Regions from separate parts of the Bradyrhizobium sp. UFLA01-814 genome, predicted to be linked through region 2. Evidence: predicted binding sites of a transcription regulator. Region 2 holds the regulator's gene; the other holds the start of a gene.

Region 1 (4,330 bases), on a different contig from region 2:
TCCGCCGAGCTGCAGACGCCGAACTCCGGCGTCGTGGTGCGGCCGATCAAATTGAGGCCGGCCTTGCGCATCTTCGCGGTCAGGAAGGTATCTGCCGCGGCGCGATTGCCGCGCATCATCAGCGAGCCCATCTCCTGCAGCCGCCCCTTCAAGGTCGGGCCGAGGTCCTTCATCAGGAAGGGCAGGCCGGCGAACGGGCCGTCGAGGTCGGCGCCGTCGCGCGCGGGGTCGGCGATCACATCGTCGAACAGCTCGACGACGCCGGAGAGCGCGGGATCGACCTTGGCGACGGCGCTGGCTGCCTGCGACGCCAGCTCACGGGGCGTCAACTCGCCGCTCCGGACGCGCCCTGCGAGCGCCGTCCCGTCATGCTGCGTCCACTCGTCCCAGCTCATCGCCAAAGTCATTTGATCGATTCCTTTTCTGCTTTGTTGCGCAGTGTAATTTGCGCGGCCGCCCGGTCAAACCGACGCGCGCTGCGCTGCGTTCCGATGCGCGCTTGCGCTACGTTCCGACGGGCGCTGCGTTGCAAGCGCCGTGCCCGGCTTGAAATTGCCCCAGTTTCGGTGCCCAGTCGCCTCCTCGCGAGTGGTGGGGGCGTCCATGTTCCGCAAATTGGTGTTGCTCGGCGGCGTGGTTGCGATCGGGCTTGCGCTCAGCGGTTGCACGCGCTGCGGTCCGGTCTGGGACGACTGGATGCAGTCGCCGAAATCCTGCAAGTCAGACCAGCTCTAGGGCCGGGGCAGGCGCGCTTGGCCAGACACGCTTGGCGACGGCTTTCTTGCGGTGATATACCGGCGACGAAAATGCAAGGAGCGGACTCATGAGAGTTTTGTGCGCAGTCGCGGTTGCGGTGCTGCTGTCGGCGCCGGCCTATGCGCAGATGCCGAACGTCAACCTGATGCCTGAGGTCAAGACCAGGACCCAGGAGGAGAAGGAGCAGGACGCGGTCAGGGACAAGGCCTACAAGGACTCGCTCAGCAAGATTCCCGATGCCAAGGGATCGTCCGATCCCTGGGGCGTCGTGCGCAGCGATCCGCCGAAGGCGGCCGCCCATCCCGCCAAGCCGAAGACCAAGACCGGAAGCTCGGCGCAGCCCGGAAGCGCCGCGCCGCGCAGCCAGTAACGCCCGTTCGGGGCGACTTCATCCGTCTCCTGCAGACTCGGATTCTCCTGCCGCCGCCCCTATATTGGGGTGTCGTCAGTTGGTCCGGAGTTGCGGCATGGTGTCTCGTCCGCGCGATCTCGCCAGCCGGATGGCCGAGCGGCGAAAGCCGGACGACGGCTATCTGCGCGAGACCTTCAGCCTGCCACGCGATCAGGCCCGCGTGAGGGCGCGTGACTTTCTCAAGCGCTACCCGAAGGCGGCCTATATGAGCGCCGTCGAGAGCTGGCGCGAGCTCCCCGGCGGCGACATCGAGTTCACGATGCGGCGGCTGGCAAGCGCGGATTGAAGCGTTTTCGAGCGAAGCGCGAGGGCCAGCCGGTCAGGGCACCGGGGCGTGCACGGTAGACCGTGCCTCAGTCCCCGTTGCTACCGCGGGTCCGTTCCCGTTCCAGATTGTTCAGCTCGCGATCGATCCGCAGTTGCACGCGGCGGATCGCCAGAAGATCGAGCTTTGCTTCGGTCTTGCCCGTGAAGACGCGATCGCCGATCTGGAAGCGCCATTTCCAGACGCCGGCCATCAGCTGGGTGACGCTGAACTCGATGCCCCTGTGGATCATCTGTAACGGTTCCGCGAATGAAGGCGGTCGTCGATATTTAAACCATTAGTTGTAGTAATAATGAGCACCCGTAAAAAGGTCGTGTGAAAGGCCGCGCCCGTTCGAGCCGTCGTTGTGGATTCCGGAAAGGATTCGTCCGCCAGCAGCGTCGCCAGGGAACCGTCGCCAGCCGTGTTGCCTGTCCAGCGCCGCGCGATCCGCGTTGGTTGAGCAGGCCAATGTTACGAACACTGGCGGAACCCGAGTCTTCCCGTCGAACGCTACGGAGTTTTTCCAGGGCTCAGGAGGGGTACGAAGGTAGTATGCAGATTGTGCCAACCGTTATCTGACGCGGTCGAGCCTGTCAGGTTAACCTGTTGATTATCAGGGGAACTTCGGGCGCGAGATGCAGTACGGCCCGGAACTTTGTTCTTGGCCGGAGAACTACGGAATTTTAAACGGCCCCAACAGGGGGCCGCCAACCCGTCCCGGAGGCGGGTTTTCCTCCAGCAGTCGGGGGGCTACCTGTCTGGCTGGGGGCCCCCAAATAAGGGCACTGCCGGGCCGATTGTTCCAGTAAATATTCCGCGAGAACAGATCGCGACCCGCAGGAAGTTATGGGGCCAGAACATCTGAGAGCCTCCTCAGTAGTCCTACCGAGAACATCGGCTAACCCTTGGTTGCGGCGGGGTTAAACCCAAACCAGGCCACTCCAAAAATCAAAGCAGGCCATTGTGGATGGAAACGGGCCGGCACCTTCTGGCCTGAAAGAACATATTGCGAACATAGAACAAACGTGGTACGAGGTTCCAATCAACAACGCATTCCACCCGACCTCATCGCCCGTTTGTCCCGCTAGCGAATCCCCGCCATAAGGAGCACATCCCAAATGTCCGCCACTACACTGCGTATCGTCGAAGGATCCTCCATGGACAAGTCCAAGGCCCTCTCAGCCGCGCTCTCCCAGATCGAGCGCCAGTTCGGCAAGGGCTCGGTGATGAAGCTCGGCAAGAACGACCGTTCGATGGATGTCGAGACGGTGTCGTCGGGGTCGCTCGGGCTCGATATCGCGCTCGGCGTCGGCGGTCTGCCGAAGGGACGCGTCGTCGAAATCTACGGGCCGGAATCCTCGGGCAAGACCACGCTGGCGCTGCACACCGTGGCGGAAGGCCAGAAGAAGGGCGGCATTTGCGCCTTCATCGACGCTGAACACGCGCTCGACCCGGTCTATGCGCGCAAGCTCGGCGTCAACATCGACGAGCTCTTGATCTCGCAGCCGGACACCGGCGAGCAGGCGCTGGAGATCTGCGACACGCTGGTGCGCTCCGGCGCGGTCGACGTGCTGGTGGTCGATTCGGTTGCGGCGCTGGTGCCGAAGGCCGAGCTCGAGGGCGAGATGGGCGATGCGCTGCCGGGCCTGCAGGCGCGCCTGATGAGCCAGGCGCTGCGCAAGCTCACCGCCTCGATCAACAAGTCCCACACCATGGTGATCTTCATCAACCAGATCCGCATGAAGATCGGCGTGATGTACGGCTCGCCGGAGACCACCACCGGCGGCAACGCGCTGAAATTCTACGCCTCGGTCCGCCTCGACATCCGCCGCATCGGCGCGATCAAGGAGCGCGACGAGGTGGTCGGCAACACCACCCGCGTCAAGGTGGTGAAGAACAAGCTGGCGCCGCCCTTCAAGCAGGTCGAGTTCGACATCATGTACGGCGAGGGCGTCTCCAAGATGGGCGAGATCCTCGACCTCGGCGTCAAGGCCGGCATCGTCGAGAAGTCGGGCGCCTGGTTCTCCTATGACAGCCAGCGGCTCGGTCAGGGCCGCGAGAATTCCAAGGCATTCCTGAAGTCGAATCCCGACATCACCGCCAAGATCGAAGCCGCGATCCGGCAGAACTCCGGCCTGATCTCCGAGCAGATCCTCGCCGGCACGCCCGAGCGCGACGCCGAAGGCGAGGAGCCGACGGAAGAGTAAGCCGCAAGGCTCAATCATTTCGCTGGAAGCGGGCGCTGAGGACGTTGAGTTGCCGACGTCTTCGGCGCCCGTTTCGCTTTGTGCCTGGCGTCGAGAGAGTTGAGCGGATGAAACGCCTGATCCTGACCAGCCCGTCCGGCCTTAGCCTCGCGCGTTCGGGGCTCACCGAGATCGCTATTACATCCGGCTTTCGGTTTGTTGGTGGACCGCTGCCGCCGCCAGGAGAGCTTGAGGCTTACTTCGGATTACGGTCGGACCAGGATTCAGTCGGACATTGGTCGCACTGGAGCTCACAGAGCCAGTGGCCTCAGGATGCCCGTGCGCGCCGGCATCTCGCACTGATCGAATTCTGCGAACCTTACGAGATTATCGAGCTTTGGTTCGATCCGAACCCAATGGATCAATTGCAGCTGATTTGGTTGCTCGATCATTTCCGGGCCTACCCGGCGATGGCGGCCAAGCTGAAATTGCGCCTGGTCGCGTTCGATTTGTCGATGATGCACGAGACATGGCGCGGATGGAAGGAAGTGCCGCTGATCAACATACGGCCTGCCGACCTCGAGACTGCGAGCATCTGCTGGCAGGCCTATCGCACAACAACTCCCGAAGCCTGCTTCGATGCGCTGCATCGAGACCTCCGCGGCTTTC
Region 2 (18,558 bases):
ATCAAAAGCTGTTCCACGGCCCCGGCATCTTCGCTGAGCGGCTGGCCTCGGTGCAGCCGCTGGCGGGCGACGATCCCGCGATTGCGGAAATCCTGGCCTTCATCGAGGGCGGCAAGCTGCGCCCGCTCTGCCTTCCCGCCGATACCAATTGAGCTGGGGATGGCCGCCAGCATGACGTCAGCGGCTCCCTCGCTTTCCTCGCCGGTCGGCGTCATCGCCGGCGGCGGCGCCATGCCGTTCGCGGTCGCCGACTCCCTGGTTGCGCGCGGCATCACGCCGGTGCTGTTCGCGCTGCGCGGCGCCTGCGATCCGGCGCGCGCGCAGCGGTTTCGTCACCGCTGGATCTCGGTCGGCCAGCTCGGGCGGGCGACCCGGCTGTTCCGCGACGAAGGCTGCCGCGATCTGATCTTCATCGGCACCCTGGTGCGCCCCGCGCTGTCGGAGATCCGGCTCGACTGGGGTACGCTGCGCCTGCTCGGCCACGTCGTTCGCGCATTTCGCGGCGGCGACGATCATTTGCTGTCGAGCGTTGGCCGCATCCTCGAGCAGCAGGGCTTCCGCATGGTCGGGATCAAGGACGTCGCGCCCGATCTGTTGATGCCGGAGGGCGCCGTGACGCGCGCGGCGCCCGATAGCACGGCGCTCGCCGATATCGCGCGCGGACGCGGTGTGCTGGACGCGCTCGGCCCGTTCGACATCGGTCAGGCGGCCGTGGTGATCGAAGGTCATGTGGTTGCGGTCGAGGATATCGAGGGCACCGATGGGCTGCTCGCGCGCGTCGCGCGGCTGCGCACCGAAGGCCGTATTCGTGCCAAGGCCGGCCGCGGCGTGCTGGTGAAGGCGCCGAAGAGCAGGCAGGATCTGCGCTTCGATCTGCCGACCATCGGCCCGCGAACGGTCGAAGGCGCGGCAGCCGCCGGCATTGCCGGCATCGCCGTGATCGCCGGCAATACGCTGGCCGCCGAGCCGCAGGCCCTGGTCGAGGCCGCCGACGCCAGGGGGCTGTTTGTCATCGGACTGGCGGGCTGATGCAGGTGCGCAGCCCCAGCACCGCTCGCAAGATCTTCCTCATCGCCACCGAGGAATCCGGCGACCGCCTCGGCGCGGCGCTGATGCAGGTGCTGCGCCAGCGCCTCGGCGATGCCGTGCAGTTTTCCGGCGTCGGCGGCCGGGCGATGGCTGCTCAGGGCATCGCTCCGCTGTTTCCGATCGAGGAACTCTCGATCATCGGCTTTGCCGCCGTTGTGAAACAATTGCCGAAAATCCTGCGATTGATCCGGCGCACAGCCGATGCCGTGCTCGCCGACGCGCCTGACATGCTCGTCATCATCGACAGCCCCGATTTCACCCACCGCGTCGCCCGTCGCGTCCGCGCCCGCAACCCGAACATTCCGATCGTCGATTACGTGTCACCGTCGGTCTGGGCCTGGCGGCCGGGCAGGGCGCGTGCGATGCGGGGCTATGTCGACCACGTGCTCGCGCTGCTGCCGTTCGAGCCGGAGGAATATCGCAAGCTGCAGGGACCGCCGTGCAGCTATGTCGGCCACCCCCTGACCGAGCAGCTCGCCACGCTGCGCCCGAACGAGGACGAGCAGAAGCGGCGCGATGCGCAGCCGCCGGTGTTGCTGGTGTTGCCCGGAAGCCGGCGCAGCGAGATCAGGCATCATCTGGCGCTGTTCGGCACGGCGCTCGGCCTGCTCAGTAAGCAGACGCCGTTCGAGCTCGTGCTCCCCACCATGCCGCATCTCGAGGCGATGGTGCGCGAAGGCGTCGCGTCGTGGCCGGTGGTGCCGCGGCTCGCGATCGGTGAGACCGACAAGCGCGCCGCGTTCCGCGTCGCCCGCGCTGCGCTCGCGAAGTCGGGCACGGTGACGCTGGAGCTCGCGCTGTCAGGGATTCCCATGGTGACGGCCTATCGCGTCGGCGCCGCCGAGGCGTTCATCCTGCGCCGCGCGATCCGGGTGTCCTCGGTGATCCTCGCCAATCTCGTGATCGGCAGCGATATCATTCCCGAGTTCCTGCAGGAGGACTGCACACCGGACAAGCTCGCGGCGGCGCTGGGCGACGTGCTTGCGGATTCGCCCGATCGTCTGCGGCAGCTCGTGGGGTTCGCGACGATGGACGGGAAGATGTCGACCGGCGACCAGCCGCCGAGCGTCCGCGCCGCCGACATCGTGCTGGCGGAGATGCGCCGCCGTTCGGCCTAGCCAATCGATCGTGTCCTCGTTCAGTGGCGACATACCGCCGCAACGATCCCGCTTGCGCTGAATATTTAGACCGTACTAATATTAGCAATATCTAATATTAGTACGGAGCCAGCCATGAAGATCGACCCGGTCGCCTATGTCGGAGCCGTCATTCGCGACGTCGCTTTCCGGGAACGCGACGGCAAGCCGGCGCGGGCGGTGATCGCGAGCCGCAGCTACGACACCGACATCGCCGATCTCTGGGATGTGCTGACCAACCCCGAACGCATTCCGCGCTGGTTCCTGCCGATCTCGGGCGACCTGAGGCTTGGCGGCCGCTATCAGTTCCAGGGCCACGCGGGCGGCGAGGTCACGACGTGTGAGCCGCCGCGCCGGCTTGCCGTCACGTGGGAGTCCATGGGTACGGTCAGCTGGGTTACCGTCACGCTGGCTGAGAATGGCCCGGATGCCACGCGCCTGGAATTGGAACATCTCTCGGTGATCGAGGGCGACTTCTGGGACCGCTACGGGGCCGGTGCGGTCGGCGTCGGCTGGGATCTCGCGCTGCTCGGGCTCGCGCTCTATCTGGCCATGCCGCCCGGCGAGAAATTCGACCGCACCGCCGCGTCGGCGTGGCCAGCCACCGACGACGGCAAGGAATTCATCCGCCGCGCCAGCGAGGACTGGTGCCGGGCCTCGATCGCGGCGGGCACCGAGGAGGCAGCGGCGCGCAGATCAGCCGCAAATACCACGGCGGCCTATTGCGGCGAGCCGGAGCCGGGGAGCGGAGGCTAGAGCATGATCCGGAAAAGTGTGAAGCGGTTTTCCCTCGCGACAAACGCGAAGCGTTTGCGCGGAGATCATGCTCAAACAAAGAGCAAAGCGGGATGACGATGCAATCTCATCGCGCTTTAGCGACCTTGCACGCCTTCGACATCCTCGGCGATCCCGTCCGCCGGCGCATCCTGGAACTATTGGCGACCGGCGAGCACAGTTCGGGCGACGTCGTTGCGGTCGTGCAGCGCGAGTTCGGCATCACCCAGTCGGCGGTCTCGCAGCAATTGCGGATCTTGCGCGACGCCGGTTTCGCGTCGGTGCGCGCCGAGGGCACCCGCCGCATCTACGCGGTCGAGCCGGCGCGGCTGCGCGAGGTCGACGACTGGCTCGACCGGTTCCGGGCGTTCTGGCTGCCGCGCCTTGACGCGATCGCGACCGAAGTCGCGCGGGGCAAACGAAAACGGCGCCATCAGGAATGATGGCGCCGTCCCGGATTCTCTTCAGCGATGCAGCTTACTTGCGCTTGTCGATCTGCACATAGTCGCGGCGCGCGACGCCGGTATAGAGCTGGCGCGGACGGCCGATCTTCTGCTGCGGATCCTCGATCATCTCGCTCCACTGGCTGATCCAGCCGACGGTGCGGGCGACCGCGAACAACACGGTGAACATCGAGACCGGGAAGCCCATCGCCTTCAGCGTGATGCCCGAATAGAAGTCGACGTTCGGGTAGAGCTTGCGATCGATGAAGTAGGGATCGCTGAGCGCGATCTTCTCCAGCTCCATCGCGACCTTGAGCATCGGATCGTCGCCGTGGCCGGTCTCCTTCAGCACCGCGTGACACATCTTCTGCATGATCTTGGCGCGCGGATCGTAGTTCTTGTAGACGCGGTGGCCGAAGCCCATCAGGCGAACTTCGCTGTTCTTGTCCTTCACCTTGGCGATGAAGTCCGGAATGTTTTCGACCTTGCCGATGCCGTAGAGCATGTTGAGCGCGGCCTCGTTGGCGCCGCCATGCGCCGGGCCCCACAGGCAGGCGATGCCGGCCGCGATGCAGGCAAACGGGTTGGCGCCCGAGGAGCCGGCAATGCGCACCGTCGAGGTCGAGGCGTTCTGCTCGTGGTCGGCGTGCAGGATGAAGATCTTGTCGAGCGCGTCGGCGAGCACCGGATTGATCTTGTAGTCCTCGCAGGGCACCGCGAAGCACATGTTGAGGAAGTTCTCGGCAAACGAGAGCGAGTTCTTCGGATACACGAAGGGCTGGCCGACCGTGTACTTGTAGGCCATCGCCGCCAGCGTCGGCACCTTCGCGATCATTCGCATCGAGGCGATCATGCGCTGACGCGGATCGTTGATGTCGGTAGAGTCGTGATAGAACGCGGCCAACGCGCCGACGGCGGCGACCATGATCGCCATCGGATGAGCGTCGCGGCGGAAGCCCTGGAAGAACCGCGCCATCTGCTCATGCACCATCGTGTGATGGATCACGCGATGGTCGAAGTCCTTCTTCTGCGCCGGAGTCGGAAGATCCCCGTACAGCAGCAGGTAGCAGGTCTCGAGGAAGTCGCCGTGCTCGGCGAGCTGCTCGATCGGATAGCCGCGGTATTCGAGCACGCCGGCGTCGCCGTCGATGTACGTGATCTTCGACTGGCAACTGCCGGTCGAGGTGAAGCCGGGGTCGTAGGTGAACACCCCGGCCTGGCCGTAGAGCTTGGCGATGTCGATGACATCAGGCCCAACCGTGCCGCTCAGGATCGGGAAATCGTAGTTCTTGTTGCCGATGGTGAGTGTGGCTGTCTTGCTGGATTTTGCGTCCATCGTGATATCCCCGATGAATTCGTTGCGAAAACCGACCTTGCCCAGTCGCTAAATTGCGGCCCATGGCGGGGCGGAACGGCTTGTGGAGAAAGCGTCCGGGATTGGGTAGCTCATTGCCATGTGCGCTGCAAGATGGACCCTGGAGGGGGTCCATGCAGGATCACGCCGCCTGATCGGCGAGGCGGGCAAGGCACTCCTGGCGTCCCAGCACGGCCAGCACGTCGAATATGCCCGGCGACGTTGTACGTCCCGTCAGCGCCACCCGCAGCGGCTGGGCGACGGCGCCGAGTTTCAGGTTGTTCTGCTCGGCGAAATTCCGCATCGCGGTCTCGGTGGTTTCCTCCGTCCAGTCGTTGACGGCTTCCAGCGCGGTGCGCAGGCGGCCGATCAACGCGCGCGTTTCCGGCGTCAGCAGCGCCGCCGCTTTCGGATCGAGCGAGAGCGGACGATCGGCGAAGATGAAGTAGGCGCCCGCGATCAGCTCGATCAGCGTCTTGGCGCGCTCCTTCAGGCTCGGCATCGCCCGCAGCAATTGCGCACGGGTGGTGTCGTTGAGCTTGGCCTTCAGCGCGGCGCCCTCGGGAACATAATCCAGCACGCTCTCGAACTGGGTCACGAGGGATTGATCGTCGCTCTGCCGGATATAGTGACCGTTGAGGTTCTCCAGCTTGGCGAAATCGAACCGCGCCGCAGACCGGCCGATGCCCGAGAGGTCGAACGCGTCGATCATCTCCTGGGTCGAGAAGATCTCCTGGTCTCCATGGCTCCAGCCGAGCCGGACGAGGTAGTTGCGCAAGGCGGCCGGCAGGTAGCCGAGCGCGCGGTAGGCATCGACGCCGAGCGCGCCATGGCGCTTCGACAGTTTCGAGCCGTCGGGACCGTGGATCAGCGGAATGTGGGACATGCTCGGCAGTTCCCACTCCAGCGCGTCGTAGATCTGCTTCTGACGCGCGGCGTTGATCAGGTGGTCGTCGCCACGGATGATGTGAGTGACGCCCATATCGTGGTCGTCGACCACGACCGCGAGCATGTAGGTCGGGGTGCCGTCGCCGCGGAGCAGGACGAGGTCGTCGAGGTTCTCGTTCTGCCAGACCACCCGGCCCTGCACCTGGTCCTCGATCACGGTTTCGCCGGTCTGCGGCGCCTTGAGGCGGATGGTCGGCTTGATGCCAGCGGGCGCGGTGGCCGGATCGCGGTCACGCCACATGCCGTCATAGAGGCGGGTGCGGCCCTCGGCGCGCGCCTTCTCGCGCATCGCGGTGAGCTCTTCCGGCGAGGCATAGCAGTAATAGGCGCGCCCGGCGGCGAGCAGGCTTTCGGCGACCTCGCGATGGCGGGCGGCGCGGCTGAACTGGTAGATGACCTCGCCGTCCCAATCGAGCTCGAGCCACTTCAGGCCGTCCAGGATGGCGTCGATCGCCTCCTTGGTCGAGCGTTCACGGTCGGTGTCCTCGATCCGGAGCAGCATCTTGCCGCCGAGCTTCCTGGCATAGAGCCAGTTGAACAGCGCGGTACGGGCACCTCCGATGTGGAGGAAGCCGGTCGGTGAGGGGGCGAAGCGGGTAACGACGGGTTTGGTCATGATCGAGCGAGACGTATGCGGGAACGGCCGTGGTGTATAACAGGAACCGGACATAACTAAAGCCCCGGTTGACCTTTTGCCCGCCAAACCAGACTTGAAACCAGGGCTTGAGACCAGACTTGGCCGGACGGCGCGAATTTGGCAGAAGGTTGAGCCGACTCCTCCAGGGAACCCTTTGATGACGACTGACACGACGGCAGAGGCAGGGCGCGACTTCATCCGCGACATCGTCCAGGCCGATCTCTCCTCCCACAAGCACAACCGGATCGTGACCCGTTTCCCGCCGGAGCCGAATGGCTACCTGCATATCGGCCACGCCAAGTCGATCGCCCTGAATTTCGGCATCGCGCAGGAGTTCGGCGGCCAGTGCAATTTGCGCTTCGACGACACCAATCCGACCAAGGAGGAGCAGGAATACATCGACTCCATCCAGGCCGACGTCCATTGGCTCGGCTACGACTGGGGAGCCAACCTGTTCTTTGCGTCGGACTATTTCGAGCGCCTGTACGATTGGGCCGAGGGCCTGATCAAGGCCGGCTATGCCTATGTCGACGATCAGTCGCAGGAGGAGATCCGCACTTCCCGCGGCACGCTGACCGAGCCCGGCAAGAACTCGCCGTTCCGCGACCGCCCGGTCGAGGAGAACCTCGACCTGTTCCGCCGCATGAAGGCCGGAGAGTTCTCGAATGGCGCCCGCGTGCTGCGCGCCAAGATCGACATGGCCGCCGGCAACATCAACCTGCGCGACCCCGTGCTGTACCGTATCCTGCACGCCCACCATCCGCGCACCGGCGACAAGTGGTCGATCTATCCGAGCTACGACTACGCGCACGGCCAGTCGGACGCGATCGAGGGCATCACCCATTCGATCTGTACGCTGGAGTTCGAGGATCACCGCCCGCTCTATGAGTGGCTGCTCGACAAGCTGCCGGTGCCCTCGAAGCCGCGCCAGTACGAAATGGCACGGCTGAACCTGACCTACACGCTGCTGTCCAAGCGCGTGCTGACCCAGCTCGTCCGCGACGGCCACGTCTCGGGCTGGGACGATCCGCGCATGCCAACCATTGCCGGCTTGAAGCGGCGCGGCGTGCCGCCGGCGGCGGTGCGCGAATTCATCAAGCGCATCGGCGTCGCCAAGGCCAACAGCGTGGTCGATGTCGGCATGCTCGAATTCTGCATCCGCGAGGAGCTGAACCGCACGGCGCTGCGCCGGATGGCGGTGCTGCGGCCGCTCAAGGTGGTGATCGAGAACTATCCGGAAGGGCAGGTCGAGGAGATCGAGGCGATCAACCATCCCGACAATCCGGAAGCCGGCACCCGCAAGATCGCGTTCGGCCGCGAGCTCTATATCGAGCGCGACGACTTCATGGAGAATCCGCCGAAGAAGTTCTACCGCCTCTCGCCCGGCAATGAGGTGCGGCTGCGCTATGCCTACTTCATCAAGTGCACCGGCGTGGTGAAGAACGACGCCGGCGAGATCGTCGAACTCCGCGCGACCTACGATCCCTTAACCAAGGGCGGCAACGCGCCCGACGGCCGCAAGGTCAAGGCGACGATGCACTGGTTGCCGGCGGCGCAGTCGAAGCCGGCGGAGATCCGCATCTACAACCAGCTGTTCGCCAATCCGAGCCCGAACGCGGCCGATTTCGCGGCCGACCTCAATCCGCAGTCGCTCGAAGTGCTGAAGGATGCGCGCGTCGAGCCGGCGATCGCCGAGAGCAATTCGCCCGACCCGATGCAGTTCGAGCGGCAGGGCTATTTCGTGCGCGATGCGGATTCGACGCCGGACCGGCTGGTGTTCAACCGCACCATCGGCCTGCGCGACACCTTCGCCAAGGAAGTCGGCGGCAAGGGCTAGCCGAGAGGAAGTGCGTCCCGCGCGGACAAGCAGACGGGGGGATCGATGCCTGATGAATCCGACGAGATCGCCTCCGCCATTATCGCCAGATGGTCGGCGGGTTTCAGCAGGCTCGATGCGGATGCGTTATGCGCGCTCTATTCGAGGAGCGCGTTCTTCTTCGGCTCGAACCCGACGCTGTATCGCGGCCGCGACGGCGTCAAAGCCTATTTTGACGGTCTGCCGCGCTGGCGCGCGCCGCGGGTTCAGTTCAGCGATGTCAGGGCAGAACGGGTCAATGCCGAGCTCGTCAACATGGCGGGCATCGCGTCATTCTTCCTCGACGGCGATGCGCCCTCGCTCGCAGTCAAGATCACCTGGGTGATCGCGCGCGAGGACGACGACTGGAGGATCGTCTGCCACCACGTCTCGTCGCAGACGCCGCTGATCTAGATGTCGTAGTACAAATGGAACTCGTAGGGATGAGGTCGCAATCTGATGGGATCGACCTCCTTCTTCCGCTTGTAGTCGAGCCATGTTTCGATCACGTCGGCGGTGAAGACATCGTTGCGCAGCAGGAATGCGTGATCGCGTTCGAGCGCGTCCAGCGCCTGATCCAGCGACCCCGGCGTCGACTTCACCTCCTTCGCCTCGGCGGGCGGCAGGTCGTAGAGGTTCTTGTCGATCGGGCTGCCCGGGTCGATCTTGTTGCGAATTCCGTCGAGGCCGGCCATCAGCATCGCGGCGAAAGCCAGATAGGGATTGCAGGAGGGATCCGGCGAACGAAATTCGACACGCTTGGCCTTCGGGTTCGGCGAATACATCGGAATGCGGCAGCAGGCTGAACGGTTGCGCTGGGAATAGACCAGGTTGATCGGAGCCTCATAGCCCGGCACCAGACGCCGATAGGAGTTCGTGGTCGGGGCGCAAAGCCCGCACAATGCCCAGGCATGGGTCAACAGGCCGCCGATATAGTGGCGGGCGAGCTGGCTCAGTTCGGCATAGTCGCCCCTGTCGTAGAACAGATTGGTCTCGCCCTTCCACAACGACTGATGAACGTGCATTCCGGAAGCGTTGTCCTCGAACAGCGGTTTCGGCATGAACGTTGCGGTCATGCCGTTCTGGCGGGCGGTGTTCTTCACCACGTATTTGTAGATCATCAGATTGTCCGCCATGCGCGTGAGCGTGGTGAAGCGCATGTCGATTTCGTTCTGCCCACCGGTCGCGACTTCATGGTGATGGGCTTCGATCTGGATGCCCAGCTGTTCCATGGTCAACACCATTTCGGTACGGAGCGCCTGCATGCTGTCCGTCGGGGGCACTGGAAAGTATCCCTCTTTCGGGCGTGGCTTGTGTCCCAGGTTGGGCGCTTCGTTTGTGCCCGTGTTCCAGCTGCCTTCACCGGAATCGATGTCGTGGAAAGCGTAGTTGATGCCCTGTCCGTAGCGCACGCTGTCGAACACGAAGAACTCGGCCTCTGGACCGAAGTAGCTGGTATCGGCGTGGCCCGTGGCCTTCAGGTGGGTTTCAGCTTTTTGGGCGATGTAGCGGGCATCGCGGCTATAGGATTGACCGGTCACGGGGTCGCGGATGTTGCAGATCAATACCAGGGTGGATGAAGGGGAATACGGGTCGAGGAAAGCCGTGGTCGGGTCCGGGACGACCAGCATGTCGCTTTCCTGGATTTCCTGAAAGCCGCGGATCGATGAGCCGTCGAATCCAATCCCTTCGCTGAGGGCGTCTGCGCTCGCCGCGCTCGGCGGGACGGAAAAATGTTGCCATACCCCCGGCAGGTCGGTGAAGCGCAGATCGATCATCTGCACTTTCTCGTCCTTGATTGCCTTCACGAGATCTTCGGCTGTTGCGCATGTCGGAAACATGGCTTCACTCCTGTTATTGGAGAGCCGCGTCGTTGAGATTGTGCTGCCGTTCAGCCCCTGCGAGGCGGCTTGAGGAAGATCCTGCTCCACGTTCTGCGCTGCGAGCTGGCAGCCTCAGCTTTGGTGCGGACCGCGCATCAGCTTCATGGCGTCTTCGATATGGCGCCAGGTTCTGGCCAGCTCGGCCTCGCCTTTTGCTTCAAGCTCGATGGCGTTTTGGGCAGCTTCCGCAATGGCCTTGGCGCCATGTGCCTCGAGCAACTGCCGCGCATAGTTGTGGATTTCGATTTCTCGCATGGCGTCATACTCCTCTCGTCCTGAGCGCAACCGCAAATACCGGTCGGGCCGCGAACCGCAGACGTTGACACCTGGTCAAGCGCCCACAGTGTGCATCTTGCTGCGGCGCGATTGCAAGAGCGCTTTCCGGGCGCCCGGACCGCAGCATGGTCGTCGGCTCGCGGATCAGCAGCGGCAACACATCGCAGGTCGGACAGATGCTTTTTTGTCCGCGCCGCACCATGTCTTCGGAAGAAGGAGGTGAGGATCATGCGCATTCAACACTGGCAGGATGCTGCCAGCCTGTTGGTAGGCGCCTGGCTGGTCGCATCGCCGTTTGCACTGGGCTTTTCCGGGGCAGCTCTCTGGATCTCCATCGCGCTCGGATTGGGCGTCGTGCTGTTCGCCCTGGAGGCATTCATCATTCCGTCCTATCTGGAGGAATGGGGCGAGATGCTGATGGGGTTGGCTCTGGTGGTGGCACCCTGGACGTTCAACTACCAGCAGGGATCGGTCACGACGAGCAGCGTGCTCGCCGGCGTCGTGGTGATCGTGCTTGCTTGCTGGGAGCTGACGATGGATCGTGATTTCGCCACCTGGTGGCACGATCGCTGGCATCACCGAGCGGGCTGAGAGGCAGCTGATTGAGACGTTGGCCTGACCGCCAACCCAAGGCGGCCGGAGAGGTTGGAACTGCGCAGCGCCGGATCCCCTCCGTGCCGCATCGGCGTAACGCGGATGCAGGTTCGACGAAGACATCATGCCCGAGTGGAGAGTACGGGACGAACCAGAAGCGTCGTCCCGCACGCGCTGGAAGGCGGCCACGGCTGCTGCTGCAGGGTGAGAGCGTTTTCGAGCGAAGTGGATGCCGGTTCGCGTAAAGAAAACGCGTCAAAACAAGATTCTGGAGCCCCGTTCCGATCCCATCGGAACGGGGCTCCAGTCGCCCGTCAGCAAGGTGACTCCGTCACGATGCGGCTTTCGCCTCGATCTGCTCCCAGATTCTGGTCTTGCGTGTCTCGGGCATGATGAAAACCGCGATCACGAAGCACACCGCGGGAACGACAATCGGGTAGATCAGCGCGTAGCCGATGCTGCCGGTGGCCGCGAAGGCGGCTGATGTGATGAACGGCACCAATCCGCCGCCCCAACCATTGCCGATATGATACGGCACCGAGACCGAGGTGTACCTGATCCTGGCCGGGAAAAACTCCGCCAGAAACGCGCCGACCGGCCCGTACACCATCCCGACGTAGCAGACGAGGATGAAGATGATGAAGACGGCGACCGGATAGTTGATGTGTCCCGGCTGCGTGACCGTGCCGAGCCACAGATACAGCGGATAGTAGGTGATCGCGGCAAGCAGCATGCCTCCGAGGATCACGGATTTGCGGCCGATCTGATCCGACAGCCAACCGAAGAAGATCAGGCTCGGCGTTGCGATCAACAGTGCGGTTCCCACGATGTAGGCCGAGGTAACCGCATCGACCTTGGAGACCTGCTGCAGGAAGTACAGTGCCCAGAATTGACCACTGTACCAGACCACGCCCTGTCCAATCAGGACGACGATCGCGATCAAGATGTACTTGATGTTGGAGCTGAGGAAAGCTTCCCGCCAGGGATTCCTGGTCATCTGTCCGCGTGCCTTGATCTCCTGGAAAATCGGCGTCTCCTGGAGCTGGAGGCGGATGTAGATGGCGATGGCCACCAGCAGGAACGAAACCAGGAACGGTACGCGCCACGCCCATTCGTCAAAGGCCTGATTGCCGGCCCAGGTTCGGGTCAGAACGATCACGGCCAGCGACACCACGATTCCGAGCGTTGGCGAGGTTTGTAGCCAGCCCGTGTAGTAGCCGCGGTGGTCATCCGGAACATGCTCGGCGACGTAGGTGATGGCGCCGCCATATTCGCCGCCCAGGCAGAGACCCTGGATCATCCGCAAGCCGAACAGAACGAATGCGGCCGTCAGGCCGATCGATTCATAGGTTGGGATGAGTCCGATCGCGCCCGTTCCCAGGCCCATTCCGCTCAAGGTAACAAGGAATGTATATTTGCGGCCGACCCGATCGCCCATCCATCCGAACAGGAAGGCCCCCAGCGGGCGGATCAGGAATCCCGCAGTGAACAGCGCGATCGTGCTCAGCAGGGCTGCGACGGGGTGGGATTGTTCAAAGAACTTGACCGACAGAACCGCGGCCAGGCTGCCAAAAATATAAAAGTCGTACCATTCAATGATGTTTCCCACTGACGCAGCCACAATCACGCGACGAAAATCGCTCGGTACTTGAATTGCCATGTGCTGCTCCTCTCAAATGCAAACGCTACGCCTCGCGTTTTTTCAGCGATCTGTCCGCTCGCGGAGTGCGCGTGGTGCACGGCGTTACAGGCGAGATTTTGCGAGTTCGTCCGCAACGCCTGATCTCAGGGGAGTTGTGGCCACCTGAGAGGAGCTCCAGCGGCCTTCAAGTGCCGCGAGCCGTCACTGCCTCATCCCTGTCTCTTTGGGAGTGGAGGCATCAGGACAGTCTAATCCCAACGGGATCGGTATCTTATGAGACTTTCGGCTCGATCGATTTGACGCAGGCGGCAGCTGTGGCCCGGCGCGAGGTCGGCGAGGCGCAGGACGATCCAGCTACCCGGGCGTTGCCGGGGCGGTATTCTGCATCCGTTCCGCTAGTCGGGTGACGGGGCCATCCGCTAGCCTGTCGCCCGGCAGGGATCGCAAGCGGAATGGCGGAGCAGGGCACGACGCCGGGCGGCAAACGCGGCTACGCGGGGACGTGGCCGCCGCGCGCGGCCGCGCCGGTCGGCGGCTATCTCCCGGCGCGCGTCGGCATCTGGAAGCCTTTCGTCGAGACATTGCGGCAATGGGCGCGCGCTGAAGCGGGGGCGGGCCGGTTGTTGCCCTGGGTGCCGGTGGCGTTCGGCACCGGTATCGCCTTCTATTTTGCGGCCGAGCACGAGCCGGTGCTGTCGGTCGCGGCCACCGTCGCAATCCTGCTCTGCCTGCTGGCGCTGCTGCTGCGGCGGCGCAGCGTATTTCCCGTCATCGCGATGCTGGCCGCGGTGGCCGCGGGCTTTGCGACGGCGACCTGGAAGACGGCGCGCGTTGCTCACACGGTGCTGGCGCGGCCGATGTTTTCGGTGGCGCTGACCGGCTTCGTCGAGACGCGCGACATCCGCGAGAAGACCGATCGTTTCGTGCTGCGCGTGGTTTCGATGGAGAGCCCGCGCGACATGACGAAGCTCGATCGTGTCCGGCTCTCGGTGAAGAAGGGCACCGCGCCCGATGTCGGCAGCTTCGTTGAGTTGAAGGCGCGGCTGTTGCCGCCGCTCGGGCCGCAGCGCCCGGGCTCCTATGATTTCGGACGTGACCTGTATTTCCAGGGCATCGGCGCCTCCGGCTTCGTGATGGGCGCGGTCAAGACCAGGGAGCCGCCTGCGACCGGCGGCTTTGCGCTGCGCTACGCCGCCTTCATGCAAGGCCTGCGCGACGCCATCGACGTGCGTATCCGCACCACGCTCGACGGCGACCAGCGCGCGATCGCAACCGCGCTGCTCACCGGCCGGCGCGACGCGATCTCGACGCCGGTCAATGATGCGATGTTCATCTCGGGGCTCGGCCATGTGCTGTCGATCTCCGGCTACCATATGGCCGTGGTCGCCGGCGTCGTGTTCTTCGCGGTGCGCGCGCTGCTCGCGCTGTTTCCGGCGCTGACGGCGGGGCATCCGATCAAGAAATGGGCCGCGGCGGCCGCGCTGCTCGCCGCGGCCTTCTATCTGTTGCTGTCGGGCGCGGAGGTCGCGACGCAACGGTCGTTCTTCATGACTGCCGTGGTGCTGCTCGCCGTGATCGTCGACCGCCGCGCGATCACCTTCCGCACGCTGGCGGTGGCGGCACTGATCGTGCTCGCGATCGCGCCGGAAGCGCTGGTGCATCCGAGTTTTCAGATGTCGTTCGCCGCGACGCTCGGGCTGGTGGCGCTGGTGCAGATCGGGCTGCCGAACCTATTCGCGTCGCCCGACCATTCGGCGACCGCGCGGGTTGCGCTGTGGGGCGGGCGTGAGCTCTCGATGCTGATGCTGGCCTCGCTGGTGGCAGGGCTTGCGACGACGCCCTACGCCGCGTTCCATTTCCATCGCGTGACGCCCTACGGGCTGCTCGCGAACCTCGCGGCGATGCCTATTGTGTCGGCGGTCGTGATGCCGGCCGGCCTGCTGGGGCTCCTCGCCATGCCGTTCGGCTTCGACGGCGTGTTCTGGGCGATCATGGGACTCGGCATCGACTGGATGATCCTGGTGACGCAATGGGTCGCCGCACTCCCGGGCGCGGTCGGCCGCATGGCGGCGTTCGGGATCGGGCCGCTGATCGCAGCGAGTGCCGGCATCATCCTGCTCGGGCTGCTGCGCACGCCGCTGCGCTGGTCGGGTGCGGTGCTGCTGGTGATGGCGTCGGTCTGGGCGCTCAGGGTGCCGCAGCCGGACGTGCTGGTCTCCGGTGACGGCCGCAACGTCGCGGTGCGCGGCGGTGACGGGCGGCTGCATTTGATGCACAGCGCCAAGGATGCGTTCCTGGTCAAGGAGTGGTTGGCGGCGGACGCCGACGCGCGGACCGCCACCGATGCGTCGCTCGGCGAGGGCGTCTCCTGCGATGCCGGCGGCTGCGTGGCCCAGGGACCTGGCGGCGCCTTCGTCGCGCTCGCGACCCGGCCGGAGGCGCTGGCGGACGACTGCGAGCGCGCAGGCCTGATCGTGACCGCGCGGCCGGCGCCGCAGGGCTGCGCGGCCTCGGTGATCGATGCCGAGCGGCTGCGCCGCCACGGCGCGCTGGTGCTACGGCGGATCAGGGACGGTTACGCCGTCGATGCGGTGAAGCCCGGCGGGATCGACCGGCCGTGGTCGCCGGCGGTTCCGGGCGACGGCGAGAGCGAGACGACGCTGCGCGCGCCGGCCGCCGCGCCGCGGCCCGCCGTGGACGCGACGCCGGCCGAGACCGATCTGCAGGGCGATGATTAGCGGTGGTCCGGTGAGGGGCCGCTCGGCAGCTCGAACAGGCCGAGATGGTATTCGTCGGAATCGGGGCCGGCGTCGGGCTTCTTGACGAGGGTAAAGGAAGCCTCGGGAAATTGCTCCCAGACTTTCAGGTCGTCGGCCGTCACCGTCAGCCAACCGAACCGGAACATGTAGCGGCCCGGTTCCGTGACGCGTCCAGCCTTTTGCCATGTGACCTTATCGACCACCGCACACGTCCTCCGTGCCCGATGATGCGCCAAGGCGCCGGCCGACGCAAACCTCCTCCTGCGCCCCGGAAGCGGAAGTCCGGGGTCGCCCGAAATTGCTTAGGTCATCCGCCGCCGAACAGCTCATTCCGCGGCGACGATGCGCTCAACCCAAAAACAGCGTTGCGAATGCGGAGGGCCGCCGCTCGACGACCTTCGGCTTGTGCTCGACCGGCGGATGCAGCGCCGGCAATTGTAGCACGCTGACGCGCTGTCCCTCGACCAGCTGGGTCACCAGGACATGGCTGCCGTCGGGGAATTCGACCGCGTCATGATGCCGATCGGGCACGTCGGGCTCGACTTCGTTGAATACGCCGACGCGATAGTTCAGCGTCTTGGTCCAGATCCAGCGGCTGTCGTAGCGAACGTTCTCGGCGAAAGCGAGCTCGGTGCCCGGCAGCATGCAGACCGCGACAGTGGGATCGTTCTCCGAAGCAAAGCCGCGGGTCGACGTGCCGCGGAACGTCGTCGTGATCAGCGTCTCTCCGACAATGGCGGGGCGCGATGCCACGGCGTGCAGACTATAGTCACACATCGGATGGCTCCTCATTTCGAGGTAGCGACCCGTGCCTCTCCTTGAGGCATTAGGGCCTCTACCAGAGTGGACGATAGCGAACGAGCTTCTGCTCGTTTCTGGGCGATTGTACGACTGGTCCGAGACCGCCTCCGATCACAAACACGCGACGCTGCGCGAGAGGTATCGGAGCGCATCGGGCAGGCCGTACGCTACACTATCATGCAAGGAACGATCCGACGTGTTGCTCGTTCCCGGCCGCCGCAAGTATTTGCAATTCAGTATTTGCGATAAAGCCCGATCAGCTTGCCTTGGATGCGGACCCGGTTCGGCGGCAGGATGCGCACTTCATAGGCGGTGTTGGCCGGCTCGAGCGCGATCGATGCGCCGCGGCGGCGGAAGCGCTTCAGGGTGGCTTCCTCCTCGTCGATCAGCGCCACCACGATGTCGCCGGTATTGGCGACGTCGTTGCGCTGGATCAGCGCCATGTCGCCGTCGAGGATGCCGGCATCGACCATCGAGTCGCCGCGCACTTCGAGCGCATAGTGCTCGCCGGCGCCGAGCATGTCGGGCGGCACGCTGATGGTGTGGCTGCGGGTCTGCAGCGCCTCGATCGGCGTACCGGCGGCGATCCGGCCCATCACGGGGACCGCGACCGGACGGTTGCCGTCGTCCTCGGCGATCGGCGGCGTGCTGGCGCGCCGGCCGAGGGTGCCTTCGATGACGCTGGGCGTGAAGCCGCGGCGGCCGTTGCCCCCGCCGGCCGAGAGTTCGGGCAGCTTGATGACCTCGATGGCGCGGGCGCGGTTCGGCAGGCGGCGGATGAAGCCGCGCTCCTCCAGCGCAGTGATCAGGCGGTGGATACCGGACTTCGAGCGCAGGTCGAGCGCATCCTTCATCTCGTCGAAGGAGGGCGGTACGCCGGCCTCTTTCAGACGTTCATTGATGAAACGCAGAAGTTCGTACTGTTTGCGCGTGAGCATCTCGAGTATTCCCCCGGTTGATAGCGTCGTTCGATTCCGAGACTCTTCTGGTGGGGCCTGCAGGCGGGGCCTGACCTCAGGAGCATGTGCTCAATGCACCTGCTTCCACCCGGCTTCCCGATTGTAGACACCAGTACTCGAAACAAATCATGAACGGACACTATATGTTCGATATGTGTTCCGCAACCACTTAATTTCCGGTGAACGGATCAGGCAACGCACAATCGGCGGGGCGCGAAAAACCTTATTCGGGCAGTGTCAGGATCTCGCATTCGCTGCCTTTGACGGCCGCAGCCGCGAACGGCGGACGCACGAGAAGTGCCCGTGCCGCAGCGAGATTCCCGAGCAGCGACGAGTCCTGCTGCGTCACCGGCGTTGCGATCAGCGTGCCGTCCTCGCGCGCTTCGAGCCGTGCACGCAGATAGTCCTCGCGCTGGTCGTTGGCGGCGAGGTCGCGGCCGAGCAGGGCGCTCGTGCGGCGATGATGAATCACTTTCCGGCCGCTGAGCGCCCGAATCAACGGCACCAAGAACAGGAAGGCGCAGACATAGGACGACACCGGATTGCCGGGCAGGCCGATCACCCGCATCGCGCCGAGCCGGCCGTGCATCATCGGCTTGCCGGGCCGCATCGCAATCCGCCAGAACGTCATGTCGACGCCCTCGGCTTCCAGCGACCGCTTGACGAGATCGTGGTCGCCGACCGAGGCGCCGCCTGTCGTGATGAGGACATCGGCGCCGGCCTCGCGCGCCCGGCGGATGCCGGCCGTGGTCGCCTCCACCGTGTCGGCGGCAACGCCGAGGTCGATGGTCTCGGCGCCCTCGGCGCGCGCCAGCGCCCGCAGCGCGTAGCCGTTGGAATAGACGATCTGGCCGGGGCCGGGCTGCGAGCCCGGCATTACCAGCTCGTCGCCGGTCGCCAGCACCGCGACCTTCGGGCGGCGGCGCACCGCAAGTTCCGGATAGTTCATGGCGGCCGCCAGCGACAGCGCGCGGTCGGACAGGCGGCTGCCGCCGCTGAGCAGCACCTCGCCCGCACGGAAGTCGACCCCGGCCGGGCGGATGTGCCGTCCGACGCTGGCGGCCTCCGTGATCGTGATGTGGTCGCCGCCGTCGACGGCGGTGTCTTCCTGGATGATCACCGCGTCGGCGCCATTGGGGATCACGCCGCCGGTGAAGATCCGCACCGCCTCGCCGGCGCCGACCGTCCGCTCGAACGGCCGGCCGGCGGCCACTTCGCCGATCACCTTGAGCCGGGCCTTTAGGTCAGCCGCATCGGCGGCGCGCACCGCATAGCCGTCCATCGCCGACATCGGCTGCGGCGGCTGGGTACGCAGCGCGGCGAGGTCGTGCGCCAGGGTGCGGTGGTAGGCGGCATCGAGCGCGACCATCTCCTCCGGCAGCGGTTCGGCGCCGGCGAGGACGGCGGA

What was found. Region 2 encodes LexA, which represses DNA repair genes until DNA is damaged. Its sites were predicted from a motif close to TGTTCNNNNTGTGTTCNG; they were not measured.
Region 1: recA (recombinase RecA) is a predicted target of LexA. The motif match lies at 2,473-2,490, and genes of this name have one in related genera.

The regions. Positions count from the first base shown of each region.
Region 1 covers NZ_JAQOSR010000076.1:32,188-36,517, reverse strand. The annotation lists gene PMN64_RS22895 (amidase) at 1-407, opposite strand, end outside; gene PMN64_RS22890 (peptidylprolyl isomerase) at 604-735, shown strand; gene PMN64_RS22885 (hypothetical protein) at 824-1,126, shown strand; gene PMN64_RS22880 (hypothetical protein) at 1,224-1,454, shown strand; gene PMN64_RS22875 (hypothetical protein) at 1,522-1,725, opposite strand; gene recA (recombinase RecA) at 2,594-3,682, shown strand; gene PMN64_RS22865 (hypothetical protein) at 3,763-4,330, shown strand, end outside.
Region 2 covers NZ_JAQOSR010000089.1:16,657-35,214, forward strand. The annotation lists gene lpxA (acyl-ACP--UDP-N-acetylglucosamine O-acyltransferase) at 1-152, shown strand, start outside; gene PMN64_RS25040 (LpxI family protein) at 172-1,029, shown strand; gene lpxB (lipid-A-disaccharide synthase) at 1,029-2,207, shown strand; gene PMN64_RS25050 (SRPBCC family protein) at 2,322-2,981, shown strand; gene PMN64_RS25055 (ArsR/SmtB family transcription factor) at 3,074-3,442, shown strand; gene gltA (citrate synthase) at 3,477-4,778, opposite strand; gene gltX (glutamate--tRNA ligase) at 4,939-6,360, opposite strand; gene PMN64_RS25070 (glutamine--tRNA ligase/YqeY domain fusion protein) at 6,539-8,218, shown strand; gene PMN64_RS25075 (YybH family protein) at 8,264-8,650, shown strand; gene glnA (type I glutamate--ammonia ligase) at 8,647-10,077, opposite strand; gene PMN64_RS25085 (hypothetical protein) at 10,192-10,374, opposite strand; gene PMN64_RS25090 (SPW repeat protein) at 10,624-10,986, shown strand; gene PMN64_RS25095 (MFS transporter) at 11,321-12,649, opposite strand; gene PMN64_RS25100 (ComEC/Rec2 family competence protein) at 13,084-15,369, shown strand; gene PMN64_RS25105 (hypothetical protein) at 15,366-15,593, opposite strand; gene PMN64_RS25110 (hypothetical protein) at 15,739-16,167, opposite strand; gene lexA (transcriptional repressor LexA) at 16,425-17,129, opposite strand; gene glp (gephyrin-like molybdotransferase Glp) at 17,374-18,558, opposite strand, start outside.